One region of the Rummeliibacillus sp. JY-2-4R genome, then DNA from elsewhere that is predicted to be linked to it. Evidence: riboswitches for the same ligand, from Rfam matches in the RefSeq annotation. Region 1 holds a riboswitch; the other holds the start of a gene.
The links. A riboswitch is a leader RNA that binds a small molecule or an ion and turns the genes downstream of it on or off. The one in region 1 is predicted to bind FMN.

Region 1 (15,632 bases):
AAATTAATGTATTTTATTGTTGACTTAAAAGTCCTGGTTCATTATGATAGCCAAAATGATATATGTAATCATTAAAGGAGAGAAATGTAAATGGAATGGCAACAGCTAGAATACTTTCAAGTACTAGCGAAAATTCAGCATATGACGAAGGCTGCTGAGCAGCTATCTATTTCCCAGCCAGCACTAAGTCGCTCTATTGCTCGATTAGAAGACGAATTAGGTGTTCCTTTATTTGAAAGACAAGGACGCTCAATCACTTTAAATCGTTATGGTGAAATATTCGTAAAACGTGTCCAAAATATAATGCGCGAGTATCAGGATGGCCTCCATGAAATCCAAGAGCTAGTAGATCCAAATCACGGGGAAGTTTCCCTTGGCTTTTTACATACGCTAGGAACAAATATTGTCCCTGATTTAATCATGAAATTCAGAAAGCAACATCATGATATACACTTTACTTTAAAGCAAAATCATACACATCTTCAGCTAAAACAATTACAATCAGGCGAGCTAGATTTATGTTTACTAGCTGAGATGGAGACTGAAAAACCAATCCAATGGACAGAATTATGGCGTGAGGAATTATTTGCAATTGTCCCAATTTCACACCCTTTAGCAACTCGTGACACAATTACATTAAAAGAATTAGGAGATGAATCATTCATCTTACTAAAAAAAGGATATGCATTAAGAATTCAGCTAGATGCCGTTTTCGAGTATGCTAATCTTAAACCTGATATAACATTTGAAGGGGACGAGGTTGCTACTGTCGCGGGTTTCGTTGCTGCAGGGCTAGGCGTTTCCATCTTACCTAATGGAGTAGAAATTAATACAAATCGGATGGCCAAAATCCATATTAGCGATATGAAACTTGAACGAGTCATTGGTATGGCTTGGTCTGAAGGTCGTTTCCAATCACCTGCTACAAAACAATTTCAACAATTTATTCTTGATTATTTTAAAAAGGCGTAAAGAAAAGCCACTTTCAATTTGCTTTGGAAGTGGCTTTTCTTGTATTTAGATTTTAATCTATTGTAATAGTTATAGATTGCTCTTCATAAGTAGATAGCCATTCTATACAATCAAAATCTTCTATATCTAAATCATTGGTGAATTTATCGCCACCATATCCGTCTTTACCTTCGAAATAGAAGATTTCTGCAATGCCCTTTAGTTTTTTTTCTATACCAGGTAATGTAAATGTGATGGTCATCTCTTTTCCATCATAAGGAAGAAGTGTTTTGGCTAAGGGCTCTTCATTTAAATACAACAAATTTGGGCCTTTCATTTGTCTGAGATGAATAATACCTTCTAATACCATCTCTTTCCCTCTCAATCATTGCATTTTTAAAGTGTTTCACCAATAGTAGTTAAACGATCCTTTACATCCTGTTCAGTTAACCCATTTCGAGCAATATATCGGTTACGCGGATGTACTCTACATTCATGTGTACATCCTCCTAAATATTTATCTTCATTTTCTTCTGAGCAAATGATTTGTTTATTACATTCAGGATTTGCACAGTTGATGTAACGTTCGCATGGCTCACCGTCAAAATGATCACGTCCTACAATCACGTGTTCAACTTGGTTTACAGGCACAGAAATTCGTTCGTCAAATACATAACATTGACCATCCCATAATTGACCCTTTGCTACTTCATCTTTACCATAAGTGACAATTCCGCCATGTAACTGACTTACGTTATCAAAGCCTTCTCGTTTCATCCAACCAGAGAATTTTTCACAACGAATACCACCTGTACAATAAGTAAGGATTTGTTTACCGTCAAATTGCTCTTTGTTTTCTCTAATCCATTCAGGCAATTCACGGAATGTTTGAATATCAGGTCTTATTGCACCTCTAAAATGCCCTAAATCATATTCATAGGTATTACGCGCATCTATAATAACTGTATTTTCTTCTTGCATTTTCGCAAAAAACTCAGCAGGTTCTAAATAATCCCCTGTTAATTCATGTGGATCTATATCATCTTCTAAACTGAAGTTGACTAATTCAGTTTTTGGTCGTACATGCATTTTTTTGAATGCATGACCTTCTGCTTCATCGATTTTGAAAACAATACCATTAAATATTGGATTCGCCATCATATACTCCATATAGGCATTTGTTTGTTCAATTGTTCCAGAAACTGTTCCGTTGATTCCTTCAGATGCTACTAAAATACGTCCTTTTAAATCTAGTGATTTACAAAAAGCTAAATGCTCTGTAGCAAACTTTTCTGGATCTTCTATCTTTGTATAAAAATAATAAAGTAAAACTCGATAATCCACTTATTTTTCCACCTATCTTTTAATATTTGCAAGATATTAGAGATAGACTCTATTTTCATATAACAAAATTGAAAATTTATCCTTGCAGATTTTATGTTTTAGAACATAAAATATCCTTAAAATTATATCGGTAATTTAATTCATTTGCAAATATGATGCTTAATATCATGATTAATTAAATTAGATATTGCTTATTCTTTCCTGGGAAATAAAGTTAGTTTAACTTTCCTCCGTTATGGAAACAAAAATAGCTTACTGTTTTCTGTAATCTCCTCTCACTTAGGCGGAGTCTCCACTTGAACAAAATCAAGAGCTATATCAAAAAAATCTGCTCATCTATTTTAAATAGATGAGCAGATTTTTCTATTGAATATTATATTATTTATAGGATTACCCTATCAATCTATTTATATCATTAGCCATTAATAAAAGTATTACGTTGTTTCACAATCCAATTTTTAAGACTTGAGAATAGTAAAAGCATGATTGCTGCAATGATAATTCCTTTAATAATATTGAATGGTAAAACACCCATAACAATAGAATTTCTAAGTGCTGCACCTGTTTCAACTGGTACGTTTAAGAAATAGTTATACATAGGCATAAATAAGAAATAGTTTAACACGCTCATTCCAATTGCCATTGTTAGAGTTCCGACTACTAAACCTGTTGTTAATCCTTTTGCACTTGTTAAACGTTTATAGATAAAGTAAACAGGTAAAATGAATAATACACCTGTTGTGAAGTTTGCAATTTGTCCAACTGGAACACCTGTTGGGCTTCCAACATAAAACCAGTTCAATACATTTTTGATAAATTCTACAGCCATTCCCGCTACTGGACCCATTGTAATTGTTGCAATAAGTGCTGGAACATCACTAAAATCCACTTCTAAAAAACTTGGAAACGGTGGTAATGGGAAGTTAAATATCATTAATACAAATGAGATACTGCTTAGCATACCGATTGAAATCATTTTTTGCAATTTTGTGTTCTTCATATTTTTCTCTCCTTTTTTCGATTCACTTCTAAAGAAGAGAGGTCCGGATTACAAGATATGCAATAAAAATCCCTTAAGCTTTGAAAGCTTAAGGGAGAAATAGGCATAGTCAAATAAGCGTCTAAATCTACTATTTTAAAATAGAATTAAGACGACCGTACCTTCACCTTCTCCCATCCAGACTATACTGTCGGCCCTGGAATCTCACCAAGTCATACCTAACGGCTCGCGGGCTTAAGAGTACTGCACTTTTCTCTAATACCGCCGATCGGGAATTTCACCCTGCCCCGAAGATGAATCAATATGATTTTTTATTACAATTTAACTATATAAAATATACAGTAATTTGTAAAGGTATTAATCTCATTTTCCTGTAAAATTTTTAGTATTCCTACAATATTAGTTTGTTTTAAATTTTTTTGGAGTAGAATTCAACTCACTTGTGAATTTAACCAATTAAAGAGCCCTATGTTAGTTTTTATCTAACTTAGGGGTTTAAATCATTTCATTGAAGTTTCTTGTTGAAACTCTAGTGGCAAGAAGAAGATAAAGTTTGTACCTACATCTACTTCACTTTCTACAGTAATACGTCCTTTATGGGCTTCCACGATATTTTTAGCAATAGCAAGCCCCAAACCTGTACCACCTTTTCCTCTGGTTCTTGCTTTATCAGCTTTGTAGAATCTTTCAAATACATATTCTAAATCTTCTTTTGGTATTCCAGCCCCATTGTCTTTAACCTGAATACGTGCGAATGATACTTGTTGATCAACAATTACTTGGACAATGCCGTTTTTATTTGTATGACGAATTGCATTGTCAATCAAGTTCGTTAATACTTGTTCAATTCTATCTTCATCTAGATTAATTGTTGTTTCATCATCAAAGGTAGATGAATACGTTAATTCAACGCCTTTTTCTTTTGCTGCTTGTACAAACTTTTGCGTGATTCTTTCAAATACTGGCGTAATTGGAACCAAATCTTTGTATAATGTGATATTTCCAGACTCCATACGTGCCAAATCTAATAAATCTGTTACAAGCCTTCCCATTCGTTGTGACTCATCATAAATAATGCGGATCATTTCATTCCGCTCTTCTTCACTTGTCACAACCTCATCAATAATTGCTTCACTATAACCTTGTAACATAGCTATTGGTGTACGCAATTCATGCGAAACATTTGCTATAAAGTCATTTCGTAACTTATCTAAGCGATGTTCTTCTGTCCTATCTCTAAATACTGCAACAGCACCACGTACGGAATCTCCACTATAAAGAGGACTTATAGAAATTGTAAAATACGTACCATCTAATTCTAATTCTTCTCTTAGCTCTTCTTCCATTTCCAATACATGTTCTAGCATATGATTTATTTCTTTTGGAATTGGTTGATCACTATTAGAACCCTTATTGATAAACCACTTTTGTAACAATAACTCCGCTGGTGGATTACTTAAAATTACAGTCCGATCACTATTGAACGTAATTACAGCATCTGTCATGGATGTTAATATACTTGAAAGCTGCTCTTTCTCTTGATTGATAATCTCAATATGAGTTTTTAGTTGACGGCCCATCTGATTGAATGCTGTCCCTAATTGTCCAATTTCATCATTTTGTAATACAGGAACTTTTTTATCGAAGTTCCCCTTGGCTAATTCGAAAGCAGCTTCTCTCATTTTCCGTAATGGGGACGTAATTCTAGTAGATAAGAAAAACGCAAAGAAAGTAGTCAGGATAAATGCAATAGCTGCAGATAGAAAGACAATTTTCGTTGTTTCTTTTGTAGTTCGATGTATTGCATCTGGGCTTTGGTATATGAATAATACACCATGACTCATTTTTCCAACATTAAGAGGAAATGCTAATACAATATAAGACTCTACATGATTCTTTTCTGTAGAAGATGGTAGCATCATTTCTTTTACTACAGGTTTATTTGTATAAAAAACTTTTTCAAAGGATTTATTACTTATAATTTCACTTTTTATTTTTTCTTGGTTTAATCCTTCTTGGAGCGAGAATAATACTTTGCCAGGTTGATCAGCTATTACTGCGTTTGTCTCATCACTTAATATATCGTTGATTATCGATCTAGTTGAAGCAATAGACTTATGATCATCGACAACTCTTGCAATAGTAGTGGCTTCTTGTCTTAGTAATGCTTCCGATTGTTGAGTATGGTATTTTGAAAGGAATTCTAACATTAAAACTGTAAAAACAAATAATACAAATGAAACGAGAAGCAATATGGTTACCCACAGCTTCCCGACAACACTATTCCATATTCTAGTCATTGACTACCTCAAATTTATAGCCTACGCCCCATACAGTTACAATCATTTTAGCCGCATTTTCAGATACACGATTTAGTTTCTCGCGTAAACGCTTTACATGTGTATCAACAGTACGTAAATCACCAAAGAAATCATAGTGCCAAACTTCTTTTAATAATTGCTCACGATCAAATACTTTATCTGGTGATTTTGCTAAGAAATATAGTAGTTCATATTCTTTAGGTGTTAAGTTTACTTCCACTCCATCTGCAGAGACTCTATGCGCATCATGATCAATCGTTAAATGTGGAAATACAACTAAGTCTTTAGATGAAGATGATACAGAAATTGGAGAAAATGCTGCAGAGCGGCGTAATATAGCCTTTACTCGCAATACGACTTCTCTTGGGCTAAAAGGTTTAACAATATAGTCATCAGCACCTATTTCAAATCCTTGTACTCTATTAGCTTCTTCCCCTTTAGCTGTCAATAAAATAATTGGTGTTGACTTTTTCTCGCGAATTTCTTCACAAACTTCCATTCCATCCTTTTCAGGCATCATGACATCTAGCAGAATGCAGTGATAATTATTGGCAAGTGCTTTTTCTACGGCTTGCTCACCATTCTCTGCTTCATCAACTTCATATCCTTCACGCTCTAAGTACATTTTCAATAAACGACGAATACGGTCCTCATCATCTACTACTAATATCGAAATTTGTTCAGTCAATGTATATGCCTCCCAGTATTAATACTTTCATTGTACATTCTGTCAAACAAAATGAAAAGAAAAGAAAAGCCTTTTCCCTCATATTAAGGAAAAGGCTTCTTCATTCAAATTAGATTATCCTGCGTATGAGTGTAGACCAGCGATAATTAAGTTTACTGCTACTAGATTAAACATGATAATAACAAAGCCAATTACTGCTAACCATGCAGATTTCTCACCATGCCACCCCTTAGATAAGCGTAAGTGAAGGAAAGCTGCATAGAACAACCAAGTTATCAATGCCCATACTTCTTTTGGATCCCAGCCCCAGAATCGAGACCATGCCTCTTGCGCCCAGATCATAGCAAAAATCAAAGCACCTAGTGTAAAGACAGGGAAACCAATTAAAACAGAACGGTATCCAACTTCATCTAGTAAAGGAGAATTTGCGCGTTTCGCTAGTGGTTGAACTGCACGTGAAATTGGTTTACGAATAATTAATCGAATCAAACCGTATAGAATTGTACCGGTAATAATAGACCATACTACAGTTGTTAACTTTTTAGCATTAACGATTGCCGGAACTTCTACAAATGGTTGCATTTTATCCGTAGATTTCATTTCATATTGATGCATCCCAAATAATGCTGGCGTATTATACGTAATCTCCTGTTGTGCACCGTTTTTATCTACATAGGTAAAGTCTGCTTGGTAGCCCATCATTCTAAATGTTGAAGTAACTACGACAAACCCAATTACCAGAACAGCAGCATACATAACTACTTCTAGCCAAATGCTACTTTTTGTACGTTTCGATGTATCAACATTTCTCAACAAATAAATTAGACCCGCGACCGCACTAATTGCTAAAATAGATTCGCCAATTGCTGCTGTGATTACATGGATATATAACCAATAACTCTTTAGTGCTGGAATTAACGGATTTACTTCACGTGGGAACATACTTGCATATGCAATAATTAAAATCGCAATTGGTAATGCAAATAAACCAAGTGATGGTAGTTTATAGATGAAATAAATTAAAATAAATGCTCCAACAACAAACATACCAAATGCAGTTGTGAATTCAAACATATTACTCACAGGAGCATGTCCTGCATAAATCCAACGCGTAATAAAATAACCAAGATTTGAGATGAAACCGATAATTGTAATCGCAATGGCAATGGTTCCCCAATTTTTGTTGGATTTAGATGCATCCTTTTGAGCACCTTTTACAGCTCCACCGAAAAATAAAGTAGCGACTAAATAAGCGATAAATGCGATAAATAATAGGGTACTACTAATATCAATTAAACTCATAAAGTAATGTCACCTTCCTTTTCTTTCTGTTGGTCTTCTGCCTGCTTTTCGTCATCTTGTTGATCAACCCAGTTAGGTAGGTGAGCATATTCTGTCACTAAGTTTAAATCTTTTTTCATACTAAACCAGTTTTTGTTTGTATGAGCAGCTAGAAGCATGCGACCATCATTTGTTTTTTGTAGCCATAAACGACGATGACTCCAATAAGAACCAGTTACTACGCCTATCATAAAGATTATACCACCAAGCAACAGAATTGGAAGTGTCTTGTCTTTTCGGATAGTTAATCCAGATACATTGCGTGTATCAATACTTGCAAATTTCATCTTATACTTCGTTGTACCAAGTGGTTCTAGCGTTTGTTTGATTGCTACAAAGCTTGTCTCACCTTTTGGTGTTTCTGGTGTATACATTGTAAAGATAAATGCTGGGTTGTTTGGTATAGGTGAATCAGATTGTGGTTCTCCATTATCAAAACCTGAGAACGTTGGGTAATATCCCTTTATCTCTACTTTTGTTTGATCATCTATCTTATATACTTTTTTCGGTTCTTGAAGATCAATACTCACTTCACCTAATGACTTCCCAGTTTTTTTATTAATTAAATTAAAGTTCATAGCTTTTAACTCATTTAAACGGAAATCCATTTGATAAACAGCATAGCCATCATATTTTAAAGGTTCATTTACTTGAATAGGATAATCCTTAATCTTTTCCAGATTGGTTGTATCACCAGCAACAGCACCATCTTTTGCTTTATATAATACAACGTCTGTTTGATAATTTTTTGCAATAGAGTTAACAGCTGCTTTTGACTGATTAAATTCTTGTTTTTGTTCATTTTTTTTGTATGTTTCGAAGGTGAATTTATTACTATGTAGGTAATATCCTTCCATACCTGGAATAGATTCTGTTTCACCTTCTCGAATCCACATAGATTCATCGATATAAAATCCAGGCATTAAACGCAACATAACACCAAATAAGAATATGATTAATCCTAAATGATTGATGTATGGACCCGAACGGGCAAAACGGTTTTTTTCTGCGAGAAATACGCCATCTTCTCTACGAACTTTATATTTAAGCTCTTTCATTTTCTTTTCTGCTAAATCTAATGATTCATCGGATTTTGCTGAAGTCATGACTTGTTCGCCGAAGATGCGTTGGCGTTTCATAAAACTTTCATGTCGTCTTACTCTTTGATTTTTCAATGATTTATAAAGAGGAATACCACGATCCAAACTAGCAACTATGATTGAAATCGCTAACATTCCAATTAACGTTTGGAACCACCATGAACTATAAACATCTGTAAGTCCAAGATTGTAATAGATTTTACCAAACGTCCCGTAGTTGTCGATATACGCTTGTTTAACATCCTCGCCTTGAGGTATATTGACATATACTACTTGAGGCAAAAATGTCCCAATTGCCGCAGCTATCAATGTAATGACGATAATCGTGACGCCCACTTTTACACTCGAAAAGAAATTCCAAATTTTATCAATTATCGATTTATTATACGTCTTCGAGCGTATTGCCCTACCTTCGTATTTCATATCAACAACTTTTGACTTAATATCTTCATCTGTTAGAGGACGTCCACATTTTTCACATAGATGCGTTCCTTCGGGATTAACATGACCACATTCACAAGTTATCTTTTTCATCCTTTAGAACACTCCTTTATGGTTTAATACTTGTAAGGTATTGTTTTATAGCTGATTCAGTCATTTCTCCTGTTATGATTTTCTCAATCTTCCCGTCCTTATTAATCAAAACAGTTGTTGGCAAAGGATCAACATTATACGCTCTCATCACACTTTTCGTCTTATCAATTGCGATAGGGAACTCTACGCCAAGTTTATCAGCGTAACTTGAAACCTCTAAATCAGTCTGAGCAATATTAATACCCAAGATTTGAACACCATGGTCTTTAAATTGTTTGTATTGTTCATTAATTGCTGGCATTTCCTTTTTACAAGGTTTACACCAAGTTCCCCAAAAATTCAGCAATACACCTTGCCCCTTATAATCTGACAATTTATGCGTTTCCCCATTTAAATCTACTAATGAAAAATTAGGTGCATCATCGCCAACTTTTAATAGTTGTACATCGTCCTTATGTGCAGTTGTATAAATCGTATAAACAATTGCCGCAACAAGAACTACTAAAATTGTGATCCGCGTATACAGTCTTTTTTGTTTTCTCTCCATTGTCGTAATAACCCCCTAAAAAAGACAAAGACATTCTATATTATTATAACAAATTATGGTTTATATACCTTTTCATATATGAAGGCTTTGTGAATCTTTTCTAGTAGAACATTTACTATCCAATTTTTCCTGTTTCAGAAAGAACACGCAGTTGCTTTACTTCATGTGCTGTTAATTCCCTTGATTCACCTGCATTCAAACCGTGTAAGCCCAAAAATGCAAATTGTTCTCGCTTCAGCTTTTGAACTGGGCATCCAATTGCCTCAAACATACGGCGAACTTGTCTGTTCCTACCTTCATGAATCGTAATCGAAATAATAGATGTACCATGTTCTCTATTAGAAGATAAAACTTTGACACGAGCAGGCGCTGTTTTACCATCCTCTAGCATAATTCCCCGTTCTAATTTTTTTAAATCTTCCCTACTTGGAGAACCCTTTACCTTAGCAACATAGGTTTTATCAATATTGTAACGTGGATGCGTTAAAAGATTAGAAAAATCCCCATCATTTGTTAATAATAAGACACCAGAAGTATCGTAATCCAATCGTCCTACCGGGAATATACGTTGTTCTACATGGGGAAATAAATCTACTACGGTTTTGCGACCTCGATCATCTGAAACTGCTGATATAACGCCCTTTGGTTTGTATAATAGAAAATAAACCTTCTCTTCTTTTTCAATTTTTATACCCTCTACTTCAATAGAATCTGAAGTAGTTACTTTTGTACCAAGTTCTCGAACAACTTGACCATTTACTTTTACTTTGCCTTCTAAGATTAACTCTTCTGCTTTTCTTCTTGAAGCGATACCTGCATGAGCTATCACTTTCTGTAGTCTTTCCATTTGGTCACCTCATTAAACTTAATGCTATTAGCCTTCAAAAATTATTGCATACTTTTTCTAATAATAAAAGTATAAAAGCGTAGGCGTATTTTAGGAAGATAGCCTAAAGACGCGACATTATGTCGCAACGGCTATCTGCCCCACATCTTGTGGGCCTCCGAAAATCATTGGAAATCCCGACAGATGCACATCCCTTCAGCTTTCGACCGAGGGACTGAAATAAGGAAGGTAGCCTAAAGCACAAAGAGACTGCCTGGGCAGTCTCTTACTTCCAAATCATATGAACTGGTTCTTCGATAAATGGCTTACCATCGAGATAAAATGTCCAAATACCCATATCACCTTGCGATATACGAGGCATTTTAAGGATAGATTTTACTTTTTTCTTTTCGTCCTTCGAAATCAATGCATATACTGGATGATCTAATTCCACTTGTAAATCGTCTCTAACTTGATATACCCCTTTTTTTGCCAATAACTTTTTGTCATATTTTTGGAAAACCGTTTCTGCAAAACCTGAATGAACTTGCCAATCATTCGATTCGTTTAGCGTAACTACAATCACTCTTTTACCATCTTTTTCAAAATAGGTAGCAAGTGTACGTCCTGCTACTTTTGTGTAGCCGGTTTTTCCTGCAATTGCATATTTATTGTAATGAAGGAGTTTATGCTTATTTTGCCAAACTGTAGGGTTTTTGAGGTCGTTCTTATAAAATTTAGTCGTAGCAATTTTGCGGAAATCGTCATCTTTCATAGCTATTCTAAGCATTTGTGCTGTATCGAATGCAGATGACAAGTGGTTTTCATGATGCAACCCTGATGGATTTTCAAATTTAGTATTTGAAAGACCATAAATCATAGCATAGTCGTTCATCAATTTGACAAAGCCGCCTACTGAGCCACCGACCTCTTCTGCAATGGCTGTTGCTGCATCATTACCTGAACGTAATAATAATCCATTAAGTAATGTTTTTAAGGAAACTTTCTCACCCTCTACCAAATAAATGGAGGATCCTTCACTTAATGTCGCCTTTTTAGAAATGGTTGTTACGGTATTTAAATCTTTTTCCTTAATTGCTACAAAAGCTGTCCACATTTTCGTAAGACTTGCAATTGGAAGTCTTTCATGTTCGTTCATCCCAAGTAGTAATCTCCCTGTATCAGCATCAATTACTGCATAGGAATGTGAGGCTGCTACTGCTTCTGCAGTCTTTTCAAATGGCATAAACAAAATAATGCAACTTAATATAGCAACAAGTATTCGACTCAAAATTTCACTCCTTTAGAGATTAGTCAGTTTGTGGTTCTTGAAAAGCTTCTTGGAATTTAGACATAAACAAATCTGGTTGTTCGTCTGTTTCAGATTCACTCATTTCAGGAAGCTCTGGTAATTCATTTATATTCTTCATGCCAAAATAATTCAGGAATTCTTTTGTTGTTCCATAAAGAATAGCACGACCAGTACCTTCCGCTCTCCCAACTTCATGTACTAAACCTCGTGCACTTAAAGTATGTAACGCTCTTTCACTTTTTACACCTCTTAAATCATCAATTTCTACTCTTGTAATTGGTTGTTTATATGCTACGATTGCTAATACTTCAAGTGATGCTTGAGATAATGATTGACTTGGAGGGTTTTCTACCAACTTTTGGATGACATCAGCATGTTCAGGTTTTGATATTAATTGAAATGTACCTGCCAATTCTTTTAGCATAATCCCTCTGTCTTGTTGCTCCTCAAAACGTACCATCATTTGTTGTATTGCTTCTGTTATTTCTTCTTCTGTCGCTTCCGTTATAATTGAAAGTTGCTTTGTTGTTAATCCATCTTCTCCGATGACAAAAAGAAGACTCTCAATCTTGCTCATCAATTGATTCAAGTTGTTCATCTGTTACTTCTTCCTTCCGTAAAATCACCGTTAAATCTGCAAAATTGTTTTCCTGCTGTACGGCTACTACTTGTCGTTTCATCAATTCTAATAAAGACAAAAATGTAACAACAAGCGTCCCTTTATCTTCATAAGGGAATAATTCAAAGAAATCTGCACGCCCATGATGTGTTTTTAAAACGTCCACCACTGCTCGCATTTGATGTCTAATCGATAAATCTTGTTTTGTCACCTTTGTTGTTAATGGTGCTTTTAATCTTTTCCTGTTTAACATTTTTTGAAATGCTGCTACCAAATCAAAAACATTTACAGAAGCATCAAACAAGACCAATTGTTCATCAGGCATATATGCGGACAAGTCTGTTGGAGGTCTTGTAAAATATTGAGTTCTTGTTGATTCCATATCTTTTAAATTAGTCGCTGCTTCTTTAAATTTACGATATTCTATTAATCTTGCAACAAGTTCATCACGCGGATCCGGTTCGTCTATTTCGAATTCATCTTCATTAAGTTCACCTTCGTGAATAGGTAGAAGCATTTTACTTTTTATGGCTAGTAATGTAGCGGCCATGACTAAATATTCACTTGCTTCGTTTAACTCTAGTACTTGCATCGCTTGAATATGTTCCATATACTGTGCAGTAAGTTCAGCCATAGGGATATCATAAATATCAATTTCCAAGCGATGAATTAAATGTAATAATAAATCGAGAGGGCCTTCAAAAGCCTCTAATTTTACTTCGTATGACATAGTTTACCACCTGACAATTTATCTTCAAAATTTAGTATAGAGGAAAGGTGACCAAAATGCATCCAATGCATCACCCTTTATTTATCCAATTTCTTACGTATTTCAATGGCAATCAAGATTATTTTGAATGTCACGAAGTATTAGAGAAATATTGGAAAGAAGTAGCACCACGAGATAAAACACATCCACTTACAGGTTGGATTCAGCTCGCTACAGGTCTATATCACTGGAGGCGTGGGAATTTTAAAGGTGCAAATACCATATTGAAAAAGGCGGAGAGTACATTAAGTGCTTCTATTTATAATCCGTTTTTAGAAGAAATTAATACATTCAAATTAATACAACACATCCATTTAACTCAAGAAAATATAAAAAACAATATTCCTTATGTATTTTGGACTATTGATATTATTTCTTCGGATTTAAAATCTAAAGTGGAACGTTCTATCGCTGCTTTACCACCTAGTGATTATTATTTTATTCAAAATAAACATATGCTAAGAGATCGCTCTGATATTATTCTAACACGCGAAGAAAAAAGAAGAAGCAGACACTAATACTTATTGTCTGCTTCTTCTAACATCGTTAGACATCTTTGGATAAATGGTTCTGTTAATGAATCTGATGCTATTGAGCCACATAAATCCATTTCTGAAAGCTGCCGAATCATTTCTTTTCCAATACCTTCTCCACGATGAGAAGGATCCACTGATATATGTCTAACAATCCATTGACTATTCTCCATCTCAACACCTACGAGGCCGATATAATCTTCAGATTGTTTCCATAAAAACAGTTGCCAGTTTGGATTAGAATTATATTGACAAATCGTCTCTTGTAGCTTTTTTACGTCTTTATGTTCAGGCATAAATGATAAGAGTCCCATTGCAATTTTTTCGAATGCCTTCTGATAACGATACAACATATATTAGATCCCTCTTTTTTGCCTTAAAGTATCTTTAGATATCCTACACGAAAAGCAATACTTTGGCAAATGTTTTTCCGTTATTTGGAAAGTGATTCTGGAGCTATATACAACCAATAAATTACTCCCCAAATAATTGCCATTACTAATAAGGTAACTATTAAAATGATATTGTTTTTTTTCAACTAATTACCCCCTTCCAATTGTTAACGGAAGGTCTAGCTTCACAAGATCCTCATAACTTTCACGTTTCACTGCTAACTGATGCTCACCATTTTCAACGAACACAACAGCCGGTCTAGGAATTCGATTATAGTTACTAGCCATAGAATAACCATAAGCACCCGTACAAAATGTTGCAAGGATATCGTTTGGTTCAGCTTTTGGCAGTTTTATATTCTCAATCAGCTTATCACCTGACTCACAGAGTTTACCAGCAATTGTATAGGTTTCTGTTGCTTTTTGAGACATTTTGTTAGCAATTGCTGCATCATACTTTGCATCATAAAGAGCAGGACGAATATTATCTGACATACCTCCATCTACAGCTAGGTATTTACGTATACTAGGAACTTCTTTTTGGGAACCAATAGTATAAAGTGTTGTACCTGCATCTCCAACTAACGATCTTCCAGGCTCTATCCAAATTTCAGGCATTGGGATATTCAGTAATTTAGCTTCTTGCTTTACTGTTTTTATCATATCATCTACATAAATAGCTGGTTCCAAGGGTGCATCTTCCTCAGTATAACGGATTCCAAAACCACCACCCAAATTTAGAACATTCGTGTGGAATTGATATTCCTCTAACCATTCACCCATTTTGTCTGTCAATTTTTTTGCTGCAAGACGAAATGCAGCTGTATCAAATATTTGTGAACCAATATGGCAATGCATACCTTGTAATTCTAAATATGGATCATTGTATAACAGTTTAAAAGCTTCATCTGCTTGACCATTACTTAAATCAAAACCAAATTTTGAATCAGATTGACCAGTAGTAATGAAATCATGTGTATGTGCTTCTACTCCTGGTGTTACTCGAATTAAAACATGCATTTTTTGTTTTCTTTGAGCAGATAACTGTTTTAACACATCAATTTCGTAAAAATTGTCAATCACAATACATCCAATATTAGAATCAAAAGCGAATTCTAATTCTTGTGTACTCTTATTATTCCCATGAAAGTGTATTTTTCCGCTTGGAAATCCTGCTTGAATGGCAGTATACAACTCACCACCTGAAACGACATCAACTGATAAGCCTTCTTGTGCAGCCACTTGATAAATTGCCATACTTGAAAATGCCTTACTAGCATAAGCAACTTGCGCTTTTACTGAAGCATTTTTGAAAGTGTCTATAAAACCACGAGCCCTTTTTCGAAATAGAGCAA
Region 2 (15,632 bases), 760 kb from region 1:
TTGAGATTTTGCATGCTTTACTCGAGTCCAGAGCTGATGAACTTTCTGAGATTTTGGATCTAAATGATCTGGGTTACCCATAACTTTCATCCTCCTTACATGATAGGATTTCAAAAGTGAAATCGAATATAGTATGGGGTTAACTACTCAATATATACGTGGTCTTAAAAAATTTTTTATAAGATTTTACACTATCCAATAAGATATAACCAAAGACAATTCCCGCAATTGTTGTTAAAGTTGTCTTAGCTTGACCTAGCGAAAGAAATTGCTCTACAAATAATAATCGATCTGCAAATGATGTGTATGCTAAATACGGTAAAATTACAATATAAAGAACTGGAATTGCAATGCCAATAATTTTAACCCAATCAAAACTCCATTTCTTTTTCCCTTTATTTTCAAAAATAAATCGAGGAAGACGAAGTAATATTCCAACGAATATTGGAAAAATATATGTAAAAATCATTATTGATAATATGTCGTATGACATTTCTGATTGTTGTTCTAAAAATTTCTCTAGTCTTAAACCACAATAAATTAAAAAACTAATGATTATTATCCAAGTTATATACCAGAAGAAGCGTTTCATACCCATTTCCTCCTATTTAGGCAATCGAATATCAATTATCGCTTATCATTAATAACAATATTTTCCTATAAATGATATACAAAAGCAATACTAATGTCGATTACTAATATAAATTACAAAATATTACCAAATACTATTAAAATGGGTTAGCCTTATCTTGGGTATTTGTTTATAAAATAAAAAACCCGGAAAATGAATTCCGGGTTCGATTTCACTAAATCCTTTATGGCGATTAATTTGTTCAAGCTTTTGCGTTTTAAACCATTTAACATAGCACACAGTAGATGAAACTTCAATGACATTTATGAACAAAGTTCTAAACGCTCACTGGTTTTCACCCTCCTGATCATAAAAGTATAACCTTTTATGATGATTTAATCGTTATGCTTTCGCACCTTACTCAGACTCTATCCACGGGACTTCACTCCGTTTCTCTTCACCTGAGAAATTTTAACGAATTTTCATCTGGCCCTAAGAATGAATTCTCCTAGAGTATTTGGCACTTTTTTGGCGGTTTACCCATTTGAATTCTTCCCTCCATTATGTTAGATAATGTTATCTTTCATAATGATTAAATTGTTTTGCATTTGCTTATAAAACTCTAGACCTGATCCACGGGACTTCACTCCGTTTCTTATGATCCTTGAGATTTTTAACGCCTTAATCTTGGTAGATCGTGTCTACTCACCTGGACTTGGTTCACCCATAGGATTAACCCCTCCTACCAATAAAGGATTTGTTTAGTGAAATCTAAACATAGTATAGCCCGTCTTACACTTTTCCATACGAGTATACCCGAAGAAATATTTCATTCCATTTCCCCCTCGTATATTAGGTATTGAATGTAATTTTGTTTATCATTAATAACAATATTTTCCTATATATCTATACAACAGCAATACTAATATCGAATACTTTATAATGAAAATTTCCACTTTGATTTTTGCATAAACATAACAAAAACCCGGAAAATGAATTCCGGGTTTGATTTCACTAAGCCCTTTATGGCGATTAATTTGTTCAAGCTTTTTGCGTTTTAAAACATTTAACATGGCACACAGTAGATGAAGCTTCAATGAGTTTTACGAACAAAGTTCTAAACGCTCACTGGTTTTCACCCTCCTGATCATAAAAGTATAGCCTTTTATGACGATTTTATCGTTATGCTTTCGCACCTTACTCAGACTTTATCCACGGGACTTCACTCCGTTTCTCTCACCTGAGAAATTTTAACGAATTTTTATCTGGCCCTAAGAATGAATTCTCCTAGAGTATTTGGCACTTTTTTGGCGGTTTACCCATTTGAATTCTTCCCTCCATTATGCTAGATAATGTTATCTTTCATAATGATTAAATTGTTTTGCATTTGCTTATAAAACTCTAGACCTGATCCACGGGACTTCACTCCGTTTCTTATGATCCTTGAGATTTTTAACGCCTTAATCTTGGTAGATCGTATCTACTCACCTGGACTTGGTTCACCCATAGGATTAACCCCTCCTACCAATAAAGGACTTGTTAAGTGAAATCTAAACATAGTGTAGCCCGTGGCACACGATTTATTCACTTTGCTAAAAAAATTTTTAAAAGTTATTCGAACATGCGGCTTAAATTAGCCATTTCAATTGCTGAAACTGCAGCATCATAGCCTTTGTTACCTGATTTTGTTCCAGAACGTTCGATTGCTTGTTCAATATTTTCAGTAGTAACGATTCCGAACATAACTGGCACACCAGATGTTAATCCTACATTTGCAATTCCTTTTGCTGTTTCGTTACAAACATAATCATAATGAGTTGTTGCGCCACGAATAACAGTACCTAAACCGATAATCGCATCATATTTTTTGGTTTCGACCATTTTTTTCGCGATAAATGGTACTTCAAATGCACCAGGAACCCAAGCAATATCAATATCCTCTTCTGATACACCATGTCGTTTTAAGCCATCCATTGCACCAGTTAATAATTTACCTGTCAAAAATTCATTGAATCTTCCTACTACAACGCCGATTTTTAATCCTGTACCAATTAATTGTGCTTCAAATGTTTGTCCCATTACACTCACTCCTATGCTAAAATATGTCTCATTTTTGATTTTTTCGTTTCAAGATACTTTTCATTTTCTGGTTCTGCTGGAATTTCAACTGGTACACGTTCTACAACTTCAATTCCGTATTTTGTTAACCCTTCAATTTTGGCAGGATTATTTGTCATTAAGCGGATTTTCGTAATACCTAAATCGCGAAGCATTTGTGCACTTAAACCATAATCACGCATTTCTGCAGGGAAACCAAGATGAATATTTGCTTCAACTGTGTCGTATCCTTGCTCTTGCAGTTCATATGCTTTTAATTTGTTAAGTAATCCAATACCTCTACCCTCTTGACGCATGTATAGCACAACACCACTACCTGCTTCTTCAATCATTTCTAATGATTTGTGCAATTGTGGACCACAATCACAGCGTTTAGAGTGGAAAATATCACCTGTTAAACATTCCGAATGTATACGCACAAGTGGTGCTATATCATTTTGAGGATTTCCTTTTACAATAGCGATATGCTCTTTATCATTAACGCGATTTGAATAACCAATCATTTGAAACTCTCCAAATGATGTAGGCATTTTTACAGATGCAACTCTATCTATTAGTAGTTCATTTTGATTGCGAAAACTGATTAAATCTGCAATAGTAACAAATTTCAAGTTATGTTCCTTGGCGATTTCATGTAATTGTGGAACTCTGGCCATTTCACCATTATCAAGCATTATTTCACAAATAACACCAGCTGGAACTGATCCACATAATTTTGCAAAATCGACAGCAGCTTCAGTATGCCCTTGTCTTTCAAGTACACCGTTATCCTTTGCTATTAAAGGAAATACATGTCCTGGCCTACGAAAATCAGATCCAACAGAATTAGCATTCACTAATTGTAGAATGGTTTCCGAACGTTCAAAAGCACTGATTCCTGTTTCTGTTGTTTTGTAATCGACACTAACAGTAAATGCTGTATGATGATTATCTGTATTATTTTCTACCATCGGATTTAAATCTAATCGTTCTGCTAATGCTTTAGACATCGGAGTACAGATTAAACCACGTCCGTATTTTGCCATAAAATTAATGGTTTCTGGCGTTGCAAATTCTGCTAAAGCTAGAAAATCCCCTTCATTTTCGCGGTTTTCATCATCAACAACGATAATCATTTTACCTTGTTTTAAATCTTCAATCGCTTCTTCTATTGTATTAACCATTTTCAAAGCACCGCCTTTAAAATCCGTTTTCTTTTAAGAAATCCAGTGTAATTTTTGAATCTTCTTGTTTTCTTTCTAAGTTATTAATAACATACTTGCCGAGTAAATCATTTTCAATATTGACTACATCATGTTCTTTTTTAATTCCTAAAATGGTTTGATCAAACGTATGTGGAATAAGTGACACAGTAAGTTGAGTAGGCTTCACATCGAAAATGGTTAAACTAATCCCATCGATTGTGACAGACCCTTTTAACATGCAAAACATACTTAGTTCTTTGCTAATGCCAATATCAACATAAACGGCATTATCAAATTTCCGTTTTTTTAGAATCACTCCTGTACCATCAACATGCCCCGAAACAAAATGCCCGCCGAAGCGCCCATGTGCAGGCATTGCTCGTTCTAAATTTACATATTTACCATTTTGAAGCGACTGAATATTAGTGGCTTTTACGGTTTCAGGCATTACTTCAACTGTAAATTGGTCGCTTGAAAATGAAATAACGGTTAAGCAAACACCATTGACTGCAATACTATCACCTAAATGGACATCTTCAACAATCTTATTTGATTCGATTGTAAGTTGCATACTATGTGTCCCATTTTTAATTGCTTTTACTTTTCCTAAATCTTCTACAATTCCTGTGAACATTCAAATCACCTCTTTATCTATTTGTAAACTTGGATTTGATGTTTCAAAAATTACAAATTTTCAGTCACCGCCTCTGAAAAATTTTAAAACAAAAACTCCCATAGAAGAAGTTCCTTGGAAGTTTTGGGAGAATATGTAGCAAATGGTACAACAAAGAAACTTATTGAAGTGTATTTTTCAATAGTCTTTACCATTTCTAAAATCGTCCTTCTCCCATCCAGACTATACTGTCGGCTTTGGAATTGCACCAAATCCTGCCTAAAATAGGCTCACGGGCTTAGAATTTCTTCATCACCGTCGATTGGGAATTTCACCCTACCCCGAAGGACTACTTATTAAATTATATTAAAAAAAAGAAAAACCCATAGATTAGATCTACGGGGTGGTTTAAAGGTTTTATTGCCTCATCAAATAAACCTACGAAATCCAGTTTCGTAAGAATAGATTTAATGAACAAATATCCTTCTCTCATCCAGACTATACTGTCGGCTTTGGAATTGCACCAAATCCTACCTAAAAAGGCTCACGGGCTTAGAATTTCTTCATCACCGTCGATTGGGAATTTCACCCTACCCCGAAGGATTTATTAATCTATGAGCAAAGTATAGCACTATTTTTCAAAAAAATCACTACTTATTATATAAATTTTATTAATGAGTAACAAATCCCTATTAACTCTATATGTTTTATTAATTTTCTTTACTCATTAAACAACTTTATTTGAATGCTCATAACGTTTAATGATTACTTTATTTAAATGGTCCTGGCGTTTTATTAAAACGCTTATCATCTGGTGCCATTTTTTACATAGCTTTGATGCTTCTTCATATTCGTCACATTCTTTTGAAACTGGGTCTTCAGATTCTAAAAATACATATTCTATTATTGGATTACTTAAATCATCCACGACAATTTTCAAAGAAAGTTTTGATACACCATCTTCTATATCGTCTTCTATATCATCCTTTTTTTCTTCGGTTCCACTCTCATCTTTTTCAGGCTCCATAATATAAATTAATGAATTACCATTACCATCACTATCCAGCAGGGTACCTCCCAGTATTCCTCCCCGAGATATCAGAGCTTTTTGAATACCATCCTCTTCAATGGCTGTTTCAAAAATTTCATTGAATAGATATTCTTTCACATCAAACTCAGAGTCTGTATCTTCTCGATTTGCAACAAATAATGTCTGTGAGGCCTCGCCTATTAAAAGAGCATGTAAATAATCAGAAGAAATAGTAGATTGACTGTGAGGATACTGTTCTAGTATTTTTTCAGTGTCCTGCTTAATTTCCTCATTTCTTCTAATCTCAGCTAACTTTATTTGATGTGAACCCAATTTATAGAAGGTAAATGAAATTAATAGACAAAATAATTTTAAGGATAGCGCTGGAACAATAAAAGTAAAAATAAAAAATAGAGCACTTAAGAAAAGTAAAAATATTAATTGCATTCGAATCCCACCTTTTTGAAATAGTTATGATATGTACGTTGCAAACTAGTACCTTATATTTGTCATACTATTCATTGGAAATAGATTTCATGCTAAATATGGTGGATTATTTTATCTTTAATATAAAGTTAATTTTTGAGGTGTATCTCTTATAAAAAATACTCCTATCTATTCGCATGTATTCTAATATTGCGAACAATAGGAGCATTTTTTCTATTCATTTCAATTTAATTGTTTTCTATACTTTTAAAGAATTTTCTTCATTTTTTTCAAAGAGATCTGGCATCGTATCTCTTATTCCAAAATGATAAAGTAATGTTTCAACGATACGTTCAGAAGCATGACCATCACCATATGGGTTTGAAGCTTTCGACATTCTTTCGTATTCTTTTGGATTCGTAAGTAATTCTTTCGTCAGTTGATAAATCGTTAATTCATCAGTACCAGCAAGTTTTAGTGTTCCAGCATCAATTCCTTCTGGTCTTTCTGTAGTATCTCTTAGAACTAATACCGGAACTCCAAGAGATGGTGCTTCTTCTTGAATCCCACCCGAATCAGTCAAAATGATATGTGCTCTAGATAAAAAATTATGGAAATCAATTACTTCCAATGGTTCAATTAGATGAATTCTTGGATCTTCTCCTAATATTTCATCTGCGATTTCACGAACTGCAGGATTTAAGTGTACAGGATACACTACTTGTACATCAGCATGCTCTTCCACTATTTTCTTAATTGCTCTAAACATATGTCTCATTGGTTCACCAAGATTTTCCCTACGGTGAGCAGTTAAAAGAATCATCTTATCTTTTCCGATTTGTTCTAATATTGGATGAGTGTAAGATGATGAAACAGTTGTAGATAAAGCATCAATGGCTGTGTTGCCTGTTATAAAAATAGAATCGCCTTTTTTATTTTCATTTAATAAGTTTTGAGCAGCCTTTATAGTTGGTGCAAAATGAAAATCTGCAATAACTCCTGTTAATTGTCGATTCATCTCTTCTGGGAATGGTGAATATTTGTCCCAAGTTCTTAATCCAGCTTCAACATGACCAACCGGAATTTGATTATAAAATGCGGCAAGACTCGCAACGAATGTTGTTGAAGTATCCCCATGCACTAGCACTATGTCAGGTTTTACTTTTTGCATTACTTCATTTAATCCTTGAAGTGCACGAGTCGTTACGTCAACTAGTGTTTGACGATCTTTCATAATATTTAAATCGTATAGTGGATGAATATTGAATACTTCGAGTACTTGATCAAGCATTTGACGATGTTGAGCAGTTACAGTAACAATTGATTCAATTTCATCATGATGTTTTTCTAATTCCAGTACTAATGGGGCTAATTTAATCGCCTCTGGTCTAGTACCAAAAATAGTCATAATTTTTACTTTATCAGCCATCTAGAACCTACACCTCAATTTGAATTAATTAACTAAACATATATGCTGCACTTGCAATAACAATAAGCATTATAATAATCATCTGTGAAATGAATAAGAAATTCAATCCGCTTTTTTGATTGCTTGGTTCAACTGCTAAACTAGCCCCTGCTTTGTATTGTTCTTCTAGCAATTTGGAGCGATTCAATTTCTTTTCTTCTTCACTCAATGAATTAAACCATGCTATAAACTTTTTATATTCTCCAACCACTTTTTTTGTTTCATCGAACATCTTAATTTGTCCAAAATGCACCCACATCACGCGATCGCAAAATGCTTGAATTTGGGCCAATGAATGACTTACAAAGATGATTGTTTTCCCTTGACGTTTAAACTCATTGATCTTATTTAAGCATTTTTGATAAAATGTCTGGTCTCCAACGGACAATGCTTCATCAACTATTAAAATATCAGGATTGGTATGAACGGAAATCGCGAATCCTAACCGAGATTTCATACCACTCGAATAATTTTTAACTGGTTGATTAATAAAATTTCCGAGATCAGCAAATTCGATAATTTCTGATTTCAAATTAGCAATCTCTGCATTAGATAGCCCATGCATTAAACATTTCATATTGATATTTTCAATACCGGTTAATGAGGCATTTAAGCCTACAGAGATTGCGATTAAAGATGTTTCTCCATCAATTTCTATTGTTCCTTGGCTAGGTGGAATTACTTGTGCTAAAAGATTTGAAAGCGTAGATTTACCTGAACCATTCAAGCCGATAATCCCAATAGCTTCACCTGCAAATACTTCAAAATTGATATCTCGAAGTGCATAAAATTGATCACGGTTTTTCTTGAGTGAAATAATATCTAATAATTTATCAGATTGTTTACTATATAATCTGAAGCTTTTTGATACGTTCGTAAGTCGAATTTTCGGATTCATTTCTTTTCCTCCGATTATAGGTAATCAACAAATTTGTTGCGGAATTTAATATGCAAATAGGAACCAATTGAAAGAATTAATATACTAATACTCCAGAAATAGAAGGTATATGGTAATTCCTCAAAGAACCAGTGCCCACCTAATAGTGAATATCTAAATCCTTCAATGATGTAAAAGAGAGGATTTAATTTTAATATATTTACAATTGCATCTGGAAAATTATGCACATTCCATACAATTGGTAAAAAGAACATTAAGAGTCTTACAACAGATTGTACCATCATTTGGATATCTCGTATGATTGTCGTAAGAGTTGATAACAGTAACGTTATTGCAAATAAAAAGAAATATAAACAAATTAAATAGTAGAAAATTTGGAATAAGTACACTCCAGAGAAAATACCATATATTAACGCAATTACTATTGTAATAAGAATCATTGGTAATAATGAAATTGAATTTCCTACGATTTTTATTGTTGGTAGAACACTTACAGGAAAATGCATTTTAGATACTAAGTTAACTTTTGAATATATACTATTTGTCCCTTGCGTAATTGTCTTGCTGATATATAGCCAAGGAACGAGCCCAATGATTAACCATAGGAAGAAAGGGGTTCCATCAACTGGATGCCCTTTTCTAATTCCAAGCCCGAAAATTAACCAATATACTAATATTTGTATAATAGGATTAATTACTTGCCACAATGCACCAAAATAGTGCATTGTATATTTACCTTTTTCTTCATATAAACTTAATCGAAATATTAAGTTTATGTGAAGCCATTGCTCTTTCAATATCTGCCAAGCAAAGTTCATACAACAGTAACTTCCTTCTTAGCAAATTTAAACAAATTTCCATAGTTAATATATTCAACATCATCTGAAACATTTTGAACAACATTTTTGGTATCAAAAATTCTTTTATGAGACATTTTGTCAAAATCAGATGTACCAAAATGTTTAAATTCATCATGATCTGAAAGTATCACTACTAAATCTGAGTTATTGACCGCTTGTTCTAGATCTTGAGTTACCCAATCTAGTTTAATATGAGGATCATATGCACGTACTTCATAATCACCTTGATATTTCAACATATTATAGATTTCTAAAGCTGGACTTTCACGAATATCATCAACGTTTCCTTTGTATGTTAGACCAAATACAGTAACAACTTTTCCTTGGACATTTTTCATTAATTTATTGACATTCTCAACAACATAATCGGGCATTGATGTATTTATCGTACGAGATAGATTGATTAATTGAGCAGTTTCTGGAGCTTTTGCCACGATGAAATACGGATCAACTGCTAAGCAATGACCTCCTACCCCTGGTCCAGGTGTATGTAAGTTTACACGAGGATGTTTGTTTGCCATTTTAATAACATCAAGCGCATTAATTTCTAATTCATTACAAACTTTAGCTAATTCATTTGCAAGTGCTATATTGACATCTCTAAATGTATTTTCCATTAATTTTGACATTTCAGCAGTCTTGGCATTCGTTTTAATAATTTCACCTTTTACAAATGTGCTATATACTTTAGCCCCTGCTTCTGTACATGCAGGTGTAACTCCACCAACAATTCGATTATTAAATATTAATTCATGAAGTATTTGTCCTGGTAAAACTCTTTCTGGACAATGAACTAAGAAAACATCTTTACCAATTACAAATCCTTCTTTTTCAATTATTGGTTTGATAAAATCATCCATACTTCTAGGCGCAATTGTTGACTCAACAATAATGGTATTTCCACTTTCAATATATGGCAAAACTGATTTTACAGCATTGATTACATAAGTTAAATCACAAGATTTATACTTATCATCGTTATTTGGTGTTGGTACAGAAATAATGAATGTATCAGCTTTTTCAGGTGTAGTTGCAGCTCTAAAAGTGCCTTTTGAGATTACTTCTTCTAAAGCTTCTTGTAATCCTGGCTCTTCTATATGGATTTTCCCATGATTTAATGAGTCAATAACTTCTTTTTTAACGTCTACACCTACCACAAATACATCGTGTTTTGCAAACATTATTGATGTTGGTAATCCAATATATCCTAAGCCAATCGTACATAATTTCATCATTATTTTCCTCCAATTTAAAAGTTAAATATTTTCAAGTTGTATTATGGTGAATCTATAAATGTCTTAAAACTGTTTTAAATAGTTAAGAGTTTCCTCTTTACTTAGTGGGTTATGGCCCTGTTCAAGATTCTGATAGAATTCAAATCTTATTTTTTTCTCATCGAAAAACTCTTTTATTAAATTTAATCCTGAAATAAAAGGTAATAACTGATTTTTGACATCATTAGACCAGGATAAATTTTGCAAATAACAAATTTCAGGAACATATTCGATACTTGCATAGAATGCAATAATTTCTAATCTTTCTTTATATTTACTTTCAATTATTGTGCGATCTAACCCTGGATATGAAGCAAGGTACATTTTATTCACATGTGTTTGGTAATACTTCGGTACAAAAACTTGAGGGTTATTCACTAAAGCTTTTGTACCTCTAATGAGACCTGCTAGATATAAGGATAAAAATCCCCCTGCAGAACTCCCATAAAACGTTACATGGCTTTTTTTAACTTCTAACTTTCGGATTATTTTTTTCAAAATTAAGGATAAATCTTCTATATAAAACCTTTCTTGAGTTCCTTGGCCCCATCCCAGATTTATCTTTCCTAAATATAGTGTTGGATCATTATAGATAATGATTGATTCATCTATATCTTCTATCCATGAATGTCTTTGAAATACAGGTAATGACATCTTTTCAGAGTTGTAAGCACCATTTCCAAAACAATACAGTTTATTGGAATTAACCTTTAACCTTATCAAGAATTCAAATTTGACATTTTCCCAATGAACCGTAAGTTGGAATGGAGAATTATAGATAAAATCAACTTTATCTATATCCGTCATAGCGAGTTCTATTTTAGTCAATTGTTCTAGCAGTTTTCTCACCTCCTTTCAAGGAATGAATTGAAACTGTCTATTAACCTATTTTGGAATAATTTTTAATTATTTTTCTGTATTTTCCCTTTTTGTATAAAGATTGGAACGCCTCAATATCAGGAGTACTATGTTTAATGTAGTCATGATATAAAGAATAAATTTTATAAAGCGTGTCGATTGCCTCTTTTTGGTCCTGCTCATTAATTTTTTTAATTCGAATCAGATACCAGTTTCTGAAATAGAAATTAAATCTTTTTTCCATATATAAATCCAATAAATCATTTTGGATTAAGAATGGTAATCTTTCTTTTTCCAAAGTGTAGTATTTATCAAAGAATTTTTTTGTAATAGTGTTAGTTACAGAGCCCGTTACAGCTGCATAATAAATATGAATATCTAAGTCAATCACAGCTCCTCTAGTTGAATGCAATAATAACTCTTGGAAAAATAACGAATCTTGTCCACCAGCTTTTTCTACCATTTTCAGCTGATTTTCTGTAATAACATTTGTTTTTACAATTAAAGCCTGTATACTTTGAGTTCTTAATGAAGTATCAATTAGCAATTGTTTAGGATCTTCGAAGATTCTACTATGAATTGATTCAGTTACAGTTTGATAATATCTAAAATGACTTACTTTGCTGTTATCAAACTTAAGCATATTTCCGATTGCTATATCAAACTTTGGATTGTTTATTAAATAAGATAATAATTTTGCATAACCATCGTTTACCGCTTCATTATCTGGATCTAAATAGGTCACATATTTACAATTAGCGAGTTCTACTCCTCTGTTTCTAGCCCTTGATGCACTTCCGCTGCCGCCTTCTGGGAAATAGTAAGTAACAACATTTGAATTTTCTCTTGCAATTCTCCTAATGGTTGTTAAAGTATTATTATCAGTTGATCCATCATCAACCATAATTATTTGCATTTTTTTGAATATACTGCTTCTTTTTAAGCTATTAAAACATTTATTCAGTAGATATTTTCCGTTATTGTATACCGGTACAATCACAGATAATTCATAATCTTCATATGCCTTTTCGGACTCTTGAACTCTTGAAGAATTGAATTCAAAATGATCAATACAATAACCTTTTTTACCTGAATAGTTGTTTTTCTTACTTAGCAATTCTTCAGTAGTGAATGCATCTGCCCAAATAACAGTTTTGTATTTATCGTTAATTTCATTAATATAATTGTGTTCAATACCCTCTATTAAATTATGACCATCGTAGTAACTATCTTTAGTAATAAAGTCTGAATCAGTATATTTAAATGCATTAACCATATCTTCTAAATAGAATTCATGATATTGATATTCGGAGTTAAAGAATGCGATTATGTCATATTGTGATTTTAGATTTTCCGTTAGTTCTTCTTCATCAATTAAATCTTTTTCTGGATATGTTTGATTATTAAAATCCTGAACAATATTTTCATTTATTGAGTTTGCCACAACAAGTACTTTCCTTGAAAAGTTATGTTTGTCCATACCAATTTTCCCTAATAGTTCATCAAAACGTTCGAATGTTGTATGCGAAGACATTACATTTCGTATTCCTTGAGCCTGATGTTTATACACTTCTTCATCACTAAAACCATTAAGAATATCTCTAACTTCGTGTCGATCATTTACAATGAACACATTTGGAAACTTATCATTCACGCCAACACTATAATTTGAAATAATAATGTTACCAATTGCTTGAAGCTCGTAAATTCGATTCGCAAACATTGTTTCACTAAACTTAACGGAGTTTAGGTTAATTGCCCAATCATATAATTTATGAACTTTTTGAAGATATTCATGTTCAATGGATGGTGATATATATTCTAGATACTCATGAGGAAAGAAATAATTCACTTTATTTAAATAGAAATTCCGATCAATAATCTTTAATTTACGGTTACCGCTAATTACACCTTCGAAAATTTCAATAGTTTCCTTTTGTCTATCCTGGTATTTGTTTAGCCACGAACCTGCAAAAAATACACCCGAATCTTTTTTATTCATTCTTGTACCAATTGGATTATGATAAAGTGGATTGACACCAAATTCTAATACAAATACATTTTCGTGCTTACAAGCTGTTTTATAGCTTTCAACTTTTTCTTCTGCAGTCGTAAATACATAGTCACATTTCTTTGCAATACCTATAAATTTTTCGTAATTTACAGGATCTTCTTTCGAATAGAAAACAGTCTTCACTTTATTTTTTTTGTAGAAATTAATAATTTTATATAATTCTTTTCGTTTAGCTGATTTCTCATTCGCTAACCCAACCCAGCTACCATCCAAGCCTCTCCATGCACTGACAACAAATAAAATGTCTATTTTGTTTTGATACTGTTGATAATTAGCTATCGTAATAGGAAAGAAGTTTGCAACATCTTTATATGATTGATATAAAAACTCGTCAGCTATTATGCCAACTCGTATTGAACTTTTTTGATAGTATCTACTCCCATTACTTTCTGGGATTTTGTCTAATATTGGTTTTATTCGTTCAAAATAATCTAAATCAGCAACCTGTTCACGATAATCTAAATATTCTTGTTTATTTTTTTTCTTCGGAGATGCTACATTTAGCTGATATAGAAGCAAAGAATCTTCGGAGATTGTTTCAGGCAATTCTCCATTTTTTTTCAAATAATCTATTTCGTATTTTTCCTTTTTAATATCATCTTCAAGAATGATTCTTTTCGATTGAATCTCTTTCAGCTGTTTTTCAATGTTAGTTATTCTCATTTTTATTGCCTCGCTTAACTCTTTTTAACAATTTCCAGTATCTGTAAGTCAATTTACCTAACTTAGAATGGCTGATTGCCTGATATTTTGATTCCAGTCTTTGATATGAAACTAGTAGATTTTCATGTTCAATATAAATTCTTAAAAGCTCTTCTTGAAACATTACCTTAGATCTTTTTTCGTGGATTAATAAATCGTTTAAAGCCTCTATTTCATTTGAAATCTCTTTTGTTTTAACTTCCAACAATAGCACTCCCAATCATTGATGACCTGTGAACCCCTAATTGGTTTTAAGAGACTCTTGCATAAACATTGATAAACAATTCTCTCTCATTTTCCCAATTAAATAATTCACTTGCTTTTAAACTGTTTTCACTTAATCGGTTTCTTAATGCTTGATTTGCCATTAATTTGTTAACAGCAGTAGCAATTTCTTCTGGTTTATGTGAATCAATACAAATCCCTGTCTCTTCACCTTCAACAACTCTCTTAATTTCTGGGAAATCACAAGCAACTACTGGTACACCAGCCATCATATATTCAAATAGCTTATTAGAAGAAGCTGAATAATGATTGTAATTAATGTTGTTTAATACTTGGAAACCTAAATATGCGTTTTTTGTATATTTAGGTAATTCACTTAAAGGAACTTTTGGTAAAAATTTCACTTTGGCTTGAAGATTCATCTCTTTTACCATTTTTATTAATTCAGGTTTGATCCGTCCATCACCGATAAGTACAAGTGTCCCTTCATCAAATTTCGGTACCGCTTGAATTAATTTGTCTAATCCCCGACCCGCTTGTATTCCACCTTGATAAAGAAGTATTTTTTCATTTTCAGGTAGCTGAAGAATCTCATGAAGGTCTACTTGTGTATCAACCATTTTATTTTTTATAAACGGATAGTTGTGAACTACATTAGGATAAAAACCATAAAGAACTTCATTGTATTTTGCACGTGTGTGGTTTTCGACAATCATAGTATCCATTCTATTAATGAAGAATTTCTCCATTTTGCCATAAATTGAGCTATCATATCCGGTTCTGCTTGTTTGCACTTCATGAGAATCATATATTAATGGCTTTTTAAAAAATCTACATTTAGCGCAGAGATAGCCTTGAGGTAAAGTATTTAAATCATTTGAATGATAGATATCGTATTTTTTCATTCTTCCTTTTAAAATCATGCGCGCAATAATACAGCCTCTTACAACTCCTGTTTTCAGTTTTGTCTTTAAAATAATTGCTGCAAATAACGTAAGCGGAAGAATAATTAGCGGTAAAAAATAAGCTATGAATAACCAAATAATTGCTGCTAGACCACCAACCAATTTGTTCTTCTTACAGTATTGGAAAGCTGTAAATATTAAAGGATATCGCCTCACCCGATATACATTGAAGTGATCATTTCTTTTTTCAACATATTTCATATCTTTATCACTAGGATCATGGATACAAACAAGGTCCACATTATATCCCTTTTCTGATAAAGCTGTGCATTCTCTGAGTACTCTAGCATCATTTGTAAAATGGTTCCAAACAAACATACATACGTTTTTTCTCATAGTCTGATATCCTTATCTATTTGATTTAGT

Region 2: linked by a shared signal. The riboswitch ahead of ribE (riboflavin synthase) and the one ahead of ACWV26_RS05305 (ECF transporter S component) in region 1 are both predicted to bind FMN.

The regions. Positions count from the first base shown of each region.
Region 1 covers NZ_CM132623.1:1,125,912-1,141,543, reverse strand. The annotation lists gene ACWV26_RS05320 (LysR family transcriptional regulator) at 91-972, shown strand; gene ACWV26_RS05315 (hypothetical protein) at 1,025-1,321, opposite strand; gene trhO (oxygen-dependent tRNA uridine(34) hydroxylase TrhO) at 1,348-2,295, opposite strand; gene ACWV26_RS05305 (ECF transporter S component) at 2,711-3,295, opposite strand; FMN riboswitch at 3,457-3,594, opposite strand; gene ACWV26_RS05300 (ATP-binding protein) at 3,796-5,595, opposite strand; gene ACWV26_RS05295 (response regulator transcription factor) at 5,588-6,304, opposite strand; gene ccsB (c-type cytochrome biogenesis protein CcsB) at 6,419-7,606, opposite strand; gene resB (cytochrome c biogenesis protein ResB) at 7,603-9,279, opposite strand; gene resA (thiol-disulfide oxidoreductase ResA) at 9,296-9,826, opposite strand; gene ACWV26_RS05275 (pseudouridine synthase) at 9,942-10,673, opposite strand; gene ACWV26_RS05270 (D-alanyl-D-alanine carboxypeptidase family protein) at 10,939-11,943, opposite strand; gene scpB (SMC-Scp complex subunit ScpB) at 11,963-12,562, opposite strand; gene ACWV26_RS05260 (segregation/condensation protein A) at 12,528-13,313, opposite strand; gene ACWV26_RS05255 (DUF309 domain-containing protein) at 13,370-13,870, shown strand; gene ACWV26_RS05250 (GNAT family N-acetyltransferase) at 13,867-14,238, opposite strand; gene lysA (diaminopimelate decarboxylase) at 14,428-15,632, opposite strand, start outside.
Region 2 covers NZ_CM132623.1:1,884,030-1,899,661, reverse strand. The annotation lists gene ACWV26_RS09170 (YpzG family protein) at 1-81, opposite strand, end outside; gene ACWV26_RS09165 (hypothetical protein) at 140-592, opposite strand; gene ribH (6,7-dimethyl-8-ribityllumazine synthase) at 2,183-2,650, opposite strand; gene ACWV26_RS09155 (bifunctional 3,4-dihydroxy-2-butanone-4-phosphate synthase/GTP cyclohydrolase II) at 2,662-3,852, opposite strand; gene ribE (riboflavin synthase) at 3,869-4,507, opposite strand; FMN riboswitch at 4,709-4,839, opposite strand; FMN riboswitch at 4,964-5,093, opposite strand; gene ACWV26_RS09145 (hypothetical protein) at 5,214-5,963, opposite strand; gene wecB (non-hydrolyzing UDP-N-acetylglucosamine 2-epimerase) at 6,202-7,371, opposite strand; gene ACWV26_RS09135 (ABC transporter ATP-binding protein) at 7,400-8,308, opposite strand; gene ACWV26_RS09130 (ABC transporter permease) at 8,323-9,126, opposite strand; gene ACWV26_RS09125 (nucleotide sugar dehydrogenase) at 9,123-10,400, opposite strand; gene ACWV26_RS09120 (glycosyl transferase family 2) at 10,467-11,270, opposite strand; gene ACWV26_RS09115 (glycosyltransferase) at 11,323-14,037, opposite strand; gene ACWV26_RS09110 (hypothetical protein) at 14,024-14,281, opposite strand; gene ACWV26_RS09105 (glycosyltransferase) at 14,328-15,602, opposite strand; gene ACWV26_RS09100 (glycosyltransferase family 4 protein) at 15,599-15,632, opposite strand, start outside.